DNA from 2 places in the Desulforamulus aquiferis genome. Region 2 is predicted to be linked to the other one. Evidence: a T-box and tRNA genes for the amino acid it is inferred to sense, from the RefSeq annotation. Region 2 holds a T-box; the other holds one or more tRNA genes.
What was found. A T-box is a leader RNA that pairs with one kind of tRNA and senses whether it is charged. The one in region 2 lies ahead of pheS (phenylalanine--tRNA ligase subunit alpha), so its partner is inferred to be a tRNA-Phe.
Positions count from the first base shown of each region.

Region 1: it has a tRNA-Phe gene. The T-box ahead of pheS (phenylalanine--tRNA ligase subunit alpha) is inferred to sense a tRNA for this amino acid. The anticodon was not compared.

Region 1 is NZ_JARPTC010000009.1:80,462-87,639, forward strand. It holds gene speE (polyamine aminopropyltransferase) at 1-214, shown strand, start outside; gene speB (agmatinase) at 229-1,107, shown strand; tRNA gene P6N53_RS07050 (tRNA-Asp) at 1,196-1,272, shown strand; tRNA gene P6N53_RS07055 (tRNA-Phe) at 1,280-1,355, shown strand; tRNA gene P6N53_RS07060 (tRNA-Gly) at 1,371-1,445, shown strand; tRNA gene P6N53_RS07065 (tRNA-Cys) at 1,524-1,598, shown strand; gene P6N53_RS07070 (hypothetical protein) at 1,662-2,441, opposite strand; gene P6N53_RS07075 (hypothetical protein) at 2,433-2,975, shown strand; gene dut (dUTP diphosphatase) at 3,119-3,688, shown strand; tRNA gene P6N53_RS07085 (tRNA-Phe) at 3,761-3,836, shown strand; tRNA gene P6N53_RS07090 (tRNA-Gly) at 3,851-3,925, shown strand; tRNA gene P6N53_RS07095 (tRNA-Cys) at 4,003-4,077, shown strand; gene P6N53_RS07100 (hypothetical protein) at 4,143-4,781, opposite strand; gene P6N53_RS07105 (hypothetical protein) at 4,967-5,089, shown strand; tRNA gene P6N53_RS07110 (tRNA-Gly) at 5,163-5,237, shown strand; tRNA gene P6N53_RS07115 (tRNA-Leu) at 5,322-5,408, shown strand; gene P6N53_RS07120 (hypothetical protein) at 5,556-5,912, shown strand; gene P6N53_RS07125 (hypothetical protein) at 5,905-6,093, shown strand; gene P6N53_RS07130 (hypothetical protein) at 6,179-6,793, shown strand; gene P6N53_RS07135 (class I SAM-dependent methyltransferase) at 6,798-7,178, opposite strand, start outside.
Region 2 is NZ_JARPTC010000007.1:29,040-36,217, forward strand. It holds gene P6N53_RS05530 (hypothetical protein) at 1-246, opposite strand, end outside; gene P6N53_RS05535 (EamA family transporter) at 293-490, shown strand; gene pheT (phenylalanine--tRNA ligase subunit beta) at 548-2,968, opposite strand; gene pheS (phenylalanine--tRNA ligase subunit alpha) at 2,996-4,018, opposite strand; T-box leader at 4,073-4,334, opposite strand; gene P6N53_RS05550 (TrmH family RNA methyltransferase) at 4,522-5,325, opposite strand; gene rplT (50S ribosomal protein L20) at 5,445-5,801, opposite strand; gene rpmI (50S ribosomal protein L35) at 5,841-6,035, opposite strand; gene infC (translation initiation factor IF-3) at 6,052-6,573, opposite strand; ribosomal protein L20 leader region at 6,606-6,734, opposite strand; gene thrS (threonine--tRNA ligase) at 6,811-7,178, opposite strand, start outside.

The DNA of each region.
Region 1 (7,178 bases), on a different contig from region 2:
TCGGGCTAATTACCCAATTACCAAGCTATACTTGGCCTTTATACCTACCTATCCTGGCGGATGCTGGAGCTTTACTATGGGATCAAAGAAACATGATCCCGAGGCAGTGGACTTCAGTAACTGGGCTGGTTACAAAACCCGGTATTATAACCCCGAAATACATAAGGCAGCCTTTGTTTTGCCAAACTTTGTCCGTGAACTAATCTCCAAATAGGGGAGGCTGATTTTATGTTTAACCTTCTGGATAGATGCTCTGGTTTCATTGGCTCTACAGATGACTACAATGAGGCAGACATTGTCCTAGTTGGCGCCCCTATGGATTTCACGGTAAGTTTTAGACCTGGCACTAGGATGGGACCCCAAGCCATCAGACAAGTTTCCATTGGGTTGGAAGAGTATAGTGTTATATTGGATCGGGACCTTAGTGACTATAGCTATTTTGATGCAGGGGACATAGCTCTCCCCTTCGGTCATGTTGAACTTAGTTTGCAGCGTATTGGGCAAGTTGTGGGGCAGATCCTTAATGATGAAAAATTTCCCGTGGTAATGGGGGGAGAGCATCTGATTAGTCTGCCAGTTATTGAGCAGGTTGCTGCCAAATACCCGGGATTAAAACTGCTTCATTTTGATGCCCATGCGGACCTAAGAGAAAACTATATGGGACAACCCTTGTCCCATGCCTCGGTTATTAGGCATGCCGTTGAACTGGTGGGTGGGCAGAATGTCTACCAATTCGGTATTCGCTCAGGCACCAGGGAGGAGTTTGCCTATGCCCGTGAGAATACTAATATGTTTGTGGGCAAAGTGATTGAGCCATTAAAAAAGCTGCTGCCGGAATTGCAGGGCAGCCCAATCCATATTACCTTAGACATTGATGTGGTTGATCCAGCCTATGCACCAGGCACCGGAACTGCTGAGCCGGGTGGCTGCTCATCGGGAGAGATTTTAGAGGCCATATATATGCTAAAGGATTTTAATGTGGTGGGCTTTGATCTGGTGGAAATAAGTCCTGTTTACGATCATTCTGAAAGAACGGCTATTCTTGGCTCCAAGCTTATTAGAGAAGCAATTTTATCCTTCGGCAAAGCTAAACAGAAAAAAGGATAAAAATATCTTGCATAAGCATATTTTTCATTTGACTTCTTGAGTCAGTTTTTGTATACTTATCAATGTCAGCGCGAAAGCTGCTGACAATGGAGCTGTGGTGTAGTGGCCTAACATGCCTGCCTGTCACGCAGGAGAACGCGGGTTCGACTCCCGTCAGCTCCGCCACAAATTTGCCTCGATAGCTCAGTTGGTAGAGCAGCGGACTGAAAATCCGCGTGTCGCTGGTTCGATTCCGGCTCGAGGCACCACATTTTATCTTAAGTGCGGAAGTGGCTCAGTGGTAGAGCATCGCCTTGCCAAGGCGAGGGTCGCGGGTTCGAATCCCGTCTTCCGCTCCATTCGCAAACCTTAACAGAAAAAGCAAGGCGAGGGTCGGGGTTCGAAGGCCCCTCCCGTCTTCCACTCCATTACTATCTGGCGGCATAGCCAAGTGGTAAGGCAGAGGACTGCAAATCCTCCATTCCCCAGTTCAAATCTGGGTGCCGCCTCCAACTAAGATAATATTAATTTATATATAGAAACACCTGCTGTTTATCGGCAGGTGTTTTGTTTTTTTATTGACATTCAACCTGTATGTTTTGGCTTTTGTCGGGATTATATAGCTTTTTTAAACGGGCTTTTTGTTCTTCGGCAAAAAGCTTGTTCATTTCAACTGTATCATTATAGGCATCCCACATGGCAAAAATATATAACGAAGGGAAGAAAAGAAGCCATTGATAATTAACGGTAGCTTCGGCGAGATCGAATCTCCCAAACGAGGTATGTATAATCGCCATATTAATATTAGCAAAATAAATAATAGCCACTGTCCAGCCTAACAGAATCATACCCTTAAGGGCTTTGTGGTTGTAGATATGTCCGAAGCCACTTAATAGCGCAGACCAGGCTAATGCTACCCAGGGATTTGCCCGGTCAAGGTAGTTTACTCCATAGGTTGACATGGTCATAAATTTATACTTTCTATGGGTCTGATATCTTTCAAGGCGAGCTAATTTGTTGTAGGTTACACTAATTCTATAACTATCAAAGATGGCAAAACAAAAAATAACCCCATAAAAAAGCGCCCACCCATAATCCAAAACTTCATTGGCCTGATGGAATTTGCCAGTAAAGGTATACAATATGGCCATATTAATCCGGGCCTTAGAGTTAACTAATATCTCCCATGACATTAGGACGAGTCCTCTAAAATACTGACCTTGACAGAGGTGGCCAAGACCAGGCAAAGCTGCTGACCACCACATAGGCAACCAAGGGCTTTTGTTGTGGAGTATGGCTATGTTAATAGTAGATATGGACATACGGGGTATTCGGAAGTCAGTATTATGACCCACTGGCTCACCACCTTTTTATTTAGAATATCCCCGGAGTATTTTGTTTATCCTATTAAAAAAACAGGTGATTGCATGTATATATTCGGGCTATTCGAGCCTTCATTAGATCTTGAATTGGGGTTGAAGAAATTGAGGTCTAATGGCTTTAAGGATGGAAGATTAATTGTAGTTCCGTTAGAAATCAGTAAACACCCTGGCAAGCAAACCATTCTGGATTCTATGTATAAAACCGATGGAATGAGCCTTATTGATGGAATCGCTATTTTATCTTCCATAGGTATGGTCTTGGGTGTGATCTATGGTTCGATTGTATTTATCGGGCCCATAGCCTTAGGTCTCATAGGTATGGTGGTAGGAGGTGGCATAGGCTATATTTTAGATAAACACTTCTGCAAGAGAAAAAGAACTGTTCATGACACTCCTTCGGGTGATATTGTGGTGGCAGTAAATTATAAAAACGAAGATGAGGCGCAATTTATTGAAACTGTAATGAAAGAACACAAGGCCACTGCTTTAGGTCGGGGAAATGCTTAAATGTATGACTTCTAGATGCCAGGCAGATAAGATAAATGGATGCATATGACAAAAAATTAAATTTCGAGAAGGGAAATAGCGGGTATAGTGTCGAAGTGATATTTATCACAAATCTGCCGGTGTTGTTAAGGAGTGTAAGCTACATGAAGGAGACCTGCAAGCGGTGTGTTTACGGGGTTGAAATAATTCGCGGGGACTATAAATGTGAAAAACAAGAAATAAAGATTACCAGAGATGAAGCCCTATATCCATTTAGAAGGTGTCCCTTATTTCTATTTAGAAGCAGTATGATTAAAATAAAGAGGATTCACCCCAATGCTGAGATTCCCAAACGGGCAACGGCAGAAAGTGCCGGCTTTGATCTGCAGTGTATTGAGGATGTGATTATTGGGAGCGGTAAACACCTGGCAGTCCGCACAGGATTAGCCTTTGAAATCCCCTCAGGCCATGCCATGCTGATTTATCCCCGCAGTGGTTTAGCTAAGAATCACGGAATTACACTAAGCAACGCTGTGGGAGTGGTTGACTCCGATTATCGTGGGGAGATAGTTGTTTTATTACATAATACAGGTAGCTATGATGTGTCTTTCAAAGTTGGAGATAGAATTGCCCAAGCAATAATACATAAGTTACCGGATATTGAATTGGTCGAATGCGAGGAATTAAGCGATACTGAGAGAGGAAGAGGTGGTTTTGGCAGTACTGGCAAATAAATGCTTAATTTTGTATAATTTGGGGTATTGTCAAACGTGAGATAATGTAGTATTATTTATAAATGTCGGCCTGCCTCGATAGCTCAGTTGGTAGAGCAGCGGACTGAAAATCCGCGTGTCGCTGGTTCGATTCCGGCTCGAGGCACCACATTTTAATTAACTGCGGAAGTGGCTCAGTGGTAGAGCATCGCCTTGCCAAGGCGAGGGTCGCGGGTTCGAATCCCGTCTTCCGCTCCATTCGCAAACTTAACAGAAAAAGCAAGGCGAGGGTCGGGGTTCGAAGGCCCCTCCCGTCTTCCGATCCATTACTATCTGGCGGCATAGCCAAGTGGTAAGGCAGAGGACTGCAAATCCTCCATTCCCCAGTTCAAATCTGGGTGCCGCCTCCAATACGCAACTCTTGCAGGAGTTGTTTTTTTATTGTAAAAAAGGTTCGGTGCAAAACACCGAACCTTTAACGTTTCTTTCTTTTAGCCGGTCTAGTTCTCTGGGTGGTGATTCTTGGCTGGTTAAAAACCTCAGGCTCAAAGGTTGGGGCGGCGGAGGCTATAGAATCATTTATTTCCTCTAGTACTCTGTTAACAAGCTCGTTCTTACCCATGTCTTCAACCAAATCTATAGTTGAATGAACTGGAACTATTAGAGTTTTCTTCTTAGGGGAAGTCAAGCTTTCGATGGGGGAGATATTCTTTTTCTCCTTATCAATAAGCTTTGAGATAGTACTGGGGTTTGTATTATTAGTAGTAGCAGGGGTGGGGTATTTTGCCAGGGTGATGGATGATATTTGGGTATTTAAGGAGTCTACTTGTGCAAGGGTTTCCTCCAGGGCCAGTACATCATCCGAGGTACCCTCTACGCCAAGGGCCTTTATGGCATCCTCCTGCATTAGTTTAACCCACTCGGCAACAACTTCAAGGCCGTCTAATAGCTCTTTAAAACTACTGCGGATTTCTTGTCCTATATTTTTCTCAAGCTCTTCCTGACGCACAGAAAGATCAAGTATTCGGTTTCTCTCGGCCCTGGTTAAGGTTGATAATGGTTTATTTAGCCCGCTAATTCTATTTACTATATCACGGTATTCTTCAAAAAACATTAGTGATTCCTCCTCAGCAAAGTTTCTTATTAATTCGCTGAAGGACCAGGAAAATCCTTCCAGTATTAAGTAAAATAGATAATATTTTCCAAATTGACGTTGGCTTTGGATCTTTTGGGTTATCCTACTTTTATAGGCAATGAAATGATGATATACTCAAGAAAATTAACGGGAAGTGATAAATTGTGGAATCAATGTTGGAGTTTTATAGTGGTTTAACCAGGACGGAACTACTGATTATGTTTCTGGCTGTAACCGCTGCATTGGCTGCAATTGTTGTTGGTTTCGGCAGGAAGTATAAGGAATAATTTGGCCATAAATTGGATATTGACTTGCATATAAAACATATGCTATATTAGTATTCGTCGGTCGAAGTGATATGCGGAAGTGGCTCAGTGGTAGAGCATCGCCTTGCCAAGGCGAGGGTCGCGGGTTCGAATCCCGTCTTCCGCTCCATGTATAGCTCAAGTGTATAGCAAGATTGATGGTATGAATTATTGACAAATAACACCGAGATTGTTATACTCAAAAAGCAGATATGCCCGGGTGGCGGAATAGGCAGACGCACAGGACTTAAAATCCTGCGGTTTCACGACCGTGCCGGTTCGACCCCGGCTCCGGGCACCAAATAGTATTTACAAGGGTTCCAGACGTTGAATGACGTTCTGGAACTTTTGTTTTTTAGCAAGAATCCTGTGTGTCAGAAAATACGTCTCCAGACGCACAGGACTCCCCTTCGTGGTCGTTCAAAAAAACGAGGAGGGGTTTTATATTATGGCGAAAAGACAGACGAAAATTTTAAAGGAAGAGACGGTAAATTTAACTTGGGCTGAAGCTTTACATAGTTTTGTTTTTTGGAAGCAAGCACAGGGTTTAAGCAGGACAATAGGCCAAGTATCAAAAATGTTAAATATCGAATTCCGGGAGAGATTTTCATTACCTACCTTAAACCTAGCATCGACATACTCAGGTTTGGACAAGCCTCTTGCCCCTATACCCGATGAGGTTCATGTTGCCTATTATACTGGCAAAGTTCAACCGTTCGTTAAGTGGTATAAACTTACTGGTGAAATAGTCTCAAACCAGGCAGCTAGTGACAATCTTGTGAAAGGAGCGGGTAAAAATGAGTGAAGCATACAATTTAATCAAGGCTGGTTACGAGGCCATTTACAAGGATAAGGAAAGCAAAGAAATTAACCTAGAGTTACATGATATACTGGAGCCGGAGAAGAAGAAAGAACTTCCCGGCTTTAAGTCTGCTATTAACCTTATTGCAGAGGGTTACAGCAAATCTGAAAAAAACAAGAAGTAGACAAATCGGCAGGTGGGAATTACTCCCCTGCCTTTCCTTTTTATATAGAGATATTTAATGTCAGATAACAGCAGGGGTGATTCATTTGCAAGTTCAGTATCATGAGGCTTCCGGTCAATATTGTGACATCGAAACTGGAGAAATAATACCTTTAGCTCAGATTGGCAAAATCTTTAATAATACAAATGAGCCACAACCTGTCTTATTACCTCCTGATTGTTCCGTAAGAATAAGCAAAAAAAGAAAGCCTTTTAAGAAGGCAGCCCGGGAGCCATTTGTAATGGTATTTCAACAGCAGATTCAACAATTAATCATAGGTGGACAGTTATCAGTTAACGAGAAAGCCCTACTATTCTCTATATTCCCTTTTCTAACGTTTGCACGAACTATCGAGATTCCCGGTGAGGATGGAAAACCAAGACGCTTAAAAATGAATGATCTATATACCCTTATGGGCTGGAGTAAAACTTCTAAAAATACTATGGGTAACGTAATTGATTCATTAACAGAAAAAGGTATTATCATGAGGGTAAAAAATGGTCGTGATATTAATATAGAGCTAAATCCGCTTTTCTTCCACGTTGGTACAATGGAAGTGAGGGAAGTTCGGTCGAAGGCATTACGTGATAAGCTAGAAGGGTGTGGGGACTCACGTAATGACCTAGGTAATCAAGTAATTAATATTAAAGGCACACTTTAAAAAATTAGATCTTTCTAATTATTATCTTTCTATACATTCCATTTAGCATAGCAGGAACATCTTCTTCGATCTTCAATTTTTGATTATTTCTATAATAAATTTTCTCAAAATTCAAGCCAATATCCGTACCCAAAATTCCAATTATAGGCCGCAGAAGTTTTTTAGGCAATGAAAGCTGTTTATTCTTAGGGGCGAATTTATCAAATATAATTATTTTCCCTTCAGGTTTTAAAACTCTAACCATTTCTTGAAAGCATTTATCTGCATTAGGGACGACTGATAATACTAGATGTGCAAAAACATAATCAAATGACTCATTCTTAAAATTCATATCCTGTGCATCCATTTCAAGAAAATTAACTGACGAAATATTAAACTTGGCTCT
Region 2 (7,178 bases):
AATTCTTTCATAATATTGGTTAACATTTACTAAGGATATTTTTATTTCCATAGATACCAAAAAGTAACCGGGGATATAATAAACAGGTGACCTCTCTACATTACCAAGGTGGTGTTGGATTTTGTCTTTTCCTCCGGTCCTGCTATTGATATCAATTTCTATAGGTGCCATAGGACAACTGCTATTAAAAATTGGGGCATCCCAATTATATCCCCTATCATTGACCTTGCCAAATCTTACAGGCACTCTAATGAGGGCCTTCACCAATCCCTGGGTTCTGGGAGGTACTTTTATGTACGCAACCAGCCTGGTTACCTGGCTTAAAGTTCTAAGTACCATGGAGCTAAGTCTGGCCTATCCTATGGTCAGCCTGGGTTATGTGTTGGTTATGGTGCTTTCCTTTCTATTCCTTGGGGAAACCTTTACTATTCATAAGCTCCTGGGTGTAGCGGCGGTAATTACCGGTGTTATGCTGATAGGTTATAAATAATAAGGGATTAATATTGAAAAGACCGGAAACAAATTAAATTGCTCCCGGTCTTTGCTTTTATTTCCTTAGTTCAGCCCCGACCTGGGCTTCCAGTGATTTGGCGATGCGCTTCATCTTATCGGCGGTCTCCTCATCTGTTAGGGTACGGTCATCGGCCTGGAATTTCATACTGAAGGCCACGCTCTTATATCCCTCGGGCACCTGTGCCCCTTGGTATACGTCAAAAATATCGGTTCCCCTCAGCAGGTTTCCACCAGCACGTTTAATTATAGCTAACATTTCAGAAGCTTCCACTTGCTGCTTAACTAATACCGCCAGATCCCTTTCAACCAAGGGAAATTTTGGTAGCCCTTGATATTGCTTAACGGGACGGTTAGCCCGGAACAGTACGTTTAAGTCTATCTTGAGGGCTACAGCCCTGCCGGATAACTCATAATTATCAATGACATTGGGGTGTAGCTCTCCTACAACACCCATTAGCTCACCATTAACTTCAATTTTAGCACATCTACCCGGGTGGAAGCTGGGATCCTGGTGCCGTTTAAACTCCACTCCCTCCAGGGCAAGGGAATCTATAAGTTGCTCTGCCACACCTTTTATAAAATAGAAGTCCATGGGGCTGGCAGGTTGGTTCCAGGTTTTAGGGGTATTACCGATGGCCACCGCGGCCAAAACAGGTACTTCCTCGGGTAATTGCTGTCCTGAAACAGGATAGAATACCCGGCCAATTTCAAATACAGCTCCGTTTTGAAGACGGCGATTGAGGTTTCTCTGCAGTACCTCCAGTAAGCCAGGCACCATCACGGTACGCATGATAGATTGTTCCTCACTAAGGGGATTTTGCAGTTTTACAACCTGACGCAGGGAGCTATCAGGTGGAAGGTTCATCAAATCAAAGATTCTCGGATGAACAAAGCTATAGGTGACCACCTCGAAAAAGCCGCAGGATATCATTAACTTTCTAGCATCCCAGGTAATTTGCTGCTCCTGTGTACGGCGTCCCTGGGTGGATGCTCCGGAAGGCAGGGTCTCAGGAACCCGGTGGAAACCATAAAGTCTGGCAACTTCCTCTACCAAGTCTATTTCCCTGGTTATATCAGGGCGGAAGGTTGGAACGGTTACCAGGAGGTTATCCCCCTGCTCCTGAACCCTGAACTGCAAGCTCAACATAATCCTATATATTTCATCCTTTGGCACGCTAACCCCAAGGATCCAGTCAACCCGCTCAGGGCGCAGCAGGATGGTCTTTTCTGTAATTGGAGCTGGAAAATTATCTATGGCTCCGGCAGCTATGGTTCCACCGGCCAAATTATGCATAAGCTCAACTGCCCGATCCGCTGCCCTTAGACAACCATTAATGTCAATGCCCTTTTCAAATCTGGCGGATGACTCGGAGCGCAGGCCCAGGGATTTGGAGGTCCTTCTGATGCAGATGGGATTAAAGTAGGCCGACTCAATTAACAGATTGACTGTGTCATCTGTTACCTCACTGTACAGTCCACCCATCACACCGGCCACTGCCACCGGTCCTGCTTCATCGGTAATGGCCAGCATTTCTGCTCCCAGGGTTCGCTCTACATCGTCCAGGGAGACAATTTTCTCCCCTTCCTCAGCCCGCCGCACAATAATATGATGGTTCTTTAATTTATCGTAATCAAAGGCATGAAGGGGCTGGCCCAGTTCCATCATGACGTAGTTGGTTACGTCAACCACATTGCTGATAGGTCTGATACCAACAGCCCTGAGCCTGTTTTGCAGCCACATGGGGGATGGTCCTATCTTAACTCCCTTGATGACTCTAGCCACATAACGGCGGCAAAGTTCCGGAGCCTCAATATCAATTTTAGCCAGTGACTCTACATTTTCATCACCAACTACAATTTTAGGTGCCGGCATCTTTAATTCTTGATTTAATATTGCCGCCACATCCCGGGCAACCCCTGTAACACTCAGGGCATCACCACGGTTGGGAGTTAGGTCCAGCTCCAGAATAAAATCATTAAGGCCTAAGAGTTCTTTGGCATCCACACCTATGGGAGTATCCTCCGCGAGAATTAAAATGCCATGGGCCATTTCTGGAGACATAAGTTTTGCCTCCATGCCCAGTTCCTGACCGGAGCACAGCATTCCCTGGGATTCAATGCCCCTCAGCTTGGAACGTTTGATCTGTAAGCCCTTGGCCAACTTAGCACCTTCCAGGGCAACCGGAATGATATCCCCCTCTTTGATATTGGTGGCACCTGTTACAATTTGCAGGGATTTCTCCTGTCCTACATCCACACTGCAAACCGATAGTTTATCTGCATTGGGGTGACCCTCAATTTTGGTAATGCGGCCGGTCACAATATTCTCAAGTTCAGCACCAGGTTCATCAACGGCATCTACGGCAATTCCTGATAGGGTTAGCCTATCTGCCAGCTCCTGTGCCGGTATATCAATATTCACATATTCTTTTAGCCAGTTATAGGAAACACGCATGGTTTTATGTTAACCTCCCGATCCTTATCAAAATTGGGCTAGGAAACGCAAGTCATTATCAAATAGCAGCCTGAGATCATCTATGCCAAACTTAAGCATGGCGATACGCTCCACCCCCATACCAAAGGCAAAGCCGGTAACCTCTTCGGGATTATAGCCTGACATTTCCAACACCCTGGGGTGAACCATCCCTGAACCTAGAATCTCCAGCCAGCCGCTGCCCTTGCAAACCCTACAGCCGCTTCCCTTACACATAACACAGGAGATGTCCACCTCAGCGCTGGGTTCAGTAAAGGGGAAGTAGCTGGGACGAAGCCGTGTCTTTGTTTCCGGGCCGAACATTTGCTGGGCAAAGGTAGCCAGTATACCCTTTAGATCTGCGAAGGTTATCCGCTTATCTATTACTAGTCCCTCCACCTGATGAAACATGGGAGAGTGAGTTGCATCATCATCCCGGCGATAAACTCTACCCGGGCATATTATTTTGACCGGCACCTGGGGAACAGTCTTTTCCATGGTTCTTACTTGAACAGAAGAAGTATGAGTTCTCAATAACACCTCGGGGTTAATAAAAAAGGTGTCCTGCATATCCCGGGCCGGGTGATCCTTTGGTAAATTTAGGGCCTCAAAGTTATAGTAGTCCAGTTCCACCTCTGGTCCTTCAGCAATATTAAAGCCAAGTCCCAGGAAGATATTCTCCATTTCCTCCATAACCTGTGTTAAGGGATGCATTTTGCCCAAATTAAATCTGGCCCCGGGCAAGGTCACATCCAGGTTTTCTGCAGCCAGCTGGCGGGCCTTTTGAGCCTCCTTTACCTGACTGTTTCTAGCTTCCAGGGCAGCCTCAATTTCCTCCCTTACCTCATTGGCTATCTGGCCAACCCTGGGCCTTTCTTCTGCCGACAATGCTCCCATTCCGCGTAAAACCTGAGTTACTTCGCCCTTTTTACCTAAATATTTAACCCTAACAGCATTTAGCTCATCGGTTGTGGAGGATTCCCTTAAGGCCTCCACAGCCTCTGCTGCCAATTGTCTTAACCTCTGCTCCATTTTAATCCTCCCAAAGTGATATTCATTAAGTACAAAAAAATAAAACCGTCCCTATAAAGGGACGGAAAAATATCCGCGGTACCACCCAAATTGTTCTTACGTTAACCAAAGAACCGCTTAGCAGGATAATAGTATGTCTTATCCATCTTCTTGATAACGGCAGAAGAACCGGCGAAACCTACTTGTATGTACCCACACTTTCAGACCGCAGTTCAGGGGTGAACTTCCGAAGACATTCTTTAAGAGGGCTTACAGTCAGGACCCCCTCTCCCTGGAAAGAATAATTCTGCGTACTTATCCCCATCATTACTATGTGCTTTGAAATTTTCATTCTAATGAAGAACTAATTTTCTGTAGATCATATAGGCGTTGACTGACCCTGTTGCCTCGAACAGCCTCCAAAAAAATTCGGCGGTTAACAGCATGTAACCACAACCTTTCATGCTTTTTTGGGGACCTTTCGACATGATTATAACATATGCCTATATGCAAAACAAGGAAGTTTACTGAATTTTGTATCTCTGACGGACCGCCTCATAAAGCATGATAGAAGCCGCCATAGCTACATTTAGGGACTCTGCCCGGCCAGGCATGGGGATATTTACCTTCTTGTGGGAAACAGCCAAAACCTCATCCCTGGGACCCATGCCCTCGTTACCAACCACTATGCCAATTGGTATAGAAAGGTCTTCCTCAAAAATAGGTCCCCCTTTAACGGGGTCACCGATCAGCAGTTTAAGGCCAGTGGAAATTAGGTATTCCAGGGAGTCTTCAATATCACCGGCTGTAACAACGGGCATATGAAATAGGGAGCCCATGGTGGAGCGAATTACTTTTTGATTATATAAATCCACAGTACCCTTCAAAAGGATTACTCCGGTGGCACCCGCTGCATCTGCTGATCTTACAATGGTTCCCAGGTTACCCGGGTCCTGTATGCCGTCCACCACCACCACCAGGGCAGGAAGTCCAGGGGGAAGTACATCTGCCAGGGCATAATCCGGTTGCCAAAGCACTGCTAGGATACCTTGGGGCGTCTCGGTGCCAGCCATTTCAACCATTATCTGTTCCGAAACGGGATAAAGGTTAGCCCCTTTTGTCTCAGCCCTTTCTATTATCCTAGCAACCCTCTCAGACTCCGCAGCCTCCAAAGTATAAAATAGAGCCTCCATGGTCCAATTGCTTAAAGCGGCCTCCTCAACCAGGCGAATTCCCTCGGCCACCAACTTCCTTTCCTTCCTCCGAAAGTTTCCCTGGGCTAATTTTCGAACATACTTAACCTTTGTATTCTGAGAGGCAGTAATCATCGCCTTTCCCCCTCCTGGTAACCTAACATACACATCCCCGCCTTCCGGGGCTTTGTTATTTATGGAAAAAGGCATGGTGAGTACCATGCCTTAGTTGTTACCAATATATAAACTATTTGTTATGCCAGGTTGGATTTGGCAACCTGTACCAGTTGGCTGAAGGCCTTGGCATCGTTTACAGCCAGGTCAGCCAGCATTTTACGGTTAACTTCAACACCGGCCTTTTTCAGACCGTTGATGAACTTGCTGTAGGACATTCCGTTAATGCGGGTTGCGGCATTAATTCTGGCGATCCAAAGCTTACGGAAGTCGCGCTTTTTCTGGCGACGGTCTCTGTAGGCATAAGCCAGAGCCTTCATTACGGCCTGGTTAGCTACCCTAAAGAGCTTGCTCCGGGAACCTCTATAACCTTTGGCCAGTTTCAATACTTTTCTGTGTCTATTGCGGGAAACCACACTGCTTTTAGCCCGTGGCATGATGATTACCTCCTTTTACATCTGAACATATTCCAATTCTTAGTAGGGCAGCAGACGACGTAAACGTCCAAAATCTGCATCGCTGATAATCAGGGATTTACGCAGGTTACGCTTACGTTTGGCAGTCTTTTTACCTAGAATATGACTGTGAAAAGCATGCCAGCCACGAATTTTACCGGTGGCAGTTTTCTTAAATCTTTTAGCAGCCCCACGGTGGGTTTTGATTTTTGGCATTTAGGGCAACTCCTTTCTAATCCTGCTTCTCATTTTTAGGTGCTAAGATCATTATCATATTTTTGCCTTCAAGTTTAGGATGCCTTTCAATTGTGCAGATATCTTTCATATCTTCAGCAAGTCGAACCAGCAGTCTTTGCCCCAGTTCGGTATGGACAATCTCACGGCCCCTGAACATGATGGTCGCCTTAACTTTATCGCCATCCTTTAAGAAACGCTCTGCGTTTTTGGCCTTGACATCATAGTCATGATCCTCAATGCGGGGACGCAGCTTAACTTCCTTAACCTGAATAATACGCTGCTTCTTCTTGGCCTCTTTTTCCCTTTTACTTTGCTCATATTTGAATTTTCCAAAATCCATAATACGGCAAACCGGGGGCTTGGCCTGGGGAGCAACTTCCACCAGGTCTAACTGCTTTTCCTCAGCAATGCGCAGGGCTTCTTTGGCAGACATAATACCAAGCTGGTTATTATCCGCATCTACAACCCGTACCTCGCGAGCTCGGATCTCCTCATTGATACGTTGATCTTTCGAAATACCTGTTCACCTCCATAGTTATTTGTTTGGGAATAAAATAATAAAAGCGGGTTATTCACCCGCTTAAAGACGCAATAAACAATATTAAACATATTGTATCTAACATCTAACCCCACCAACCTAGGTTGTAAGGTGAGAAGCGGATGCTTCTTCTTCGTGTTAATATCTAATTTGTCGAACACTTTTGTTATTTTAACATAATGGTTTTCTATAGTCAAGGAAATATCCTTTATTCCCCTAAAAAATGGTCTTGTTCTTTATATCATCGGTAACCTGCCGGATAAACTCATCTACCTTAACTGCTCCAACGTCTCCCTTACCCCTCTGTCGTAGGGCAACTGCACCGTTTTCCATCTCACGGTCGCCAATTACCAACATATAGGGAATCTTTTGGGTCTGGGCTTCCCGAATTTTATAATTAATTTTCTCATTGCGGGCATCCAGTTCAGCCCTTACATTTAATCTGTCTAGCCTTTCCACCACTTCCCTGGCATAGCTGTGGTGTTTATCGGTAATGGGCAGTACCTTCACCTGAACAGGGGCTAACCATACCGGAAAAGCTCCGGCAAAGTGTTCCACCAAAATGCCAATAAAACGCTCTATAC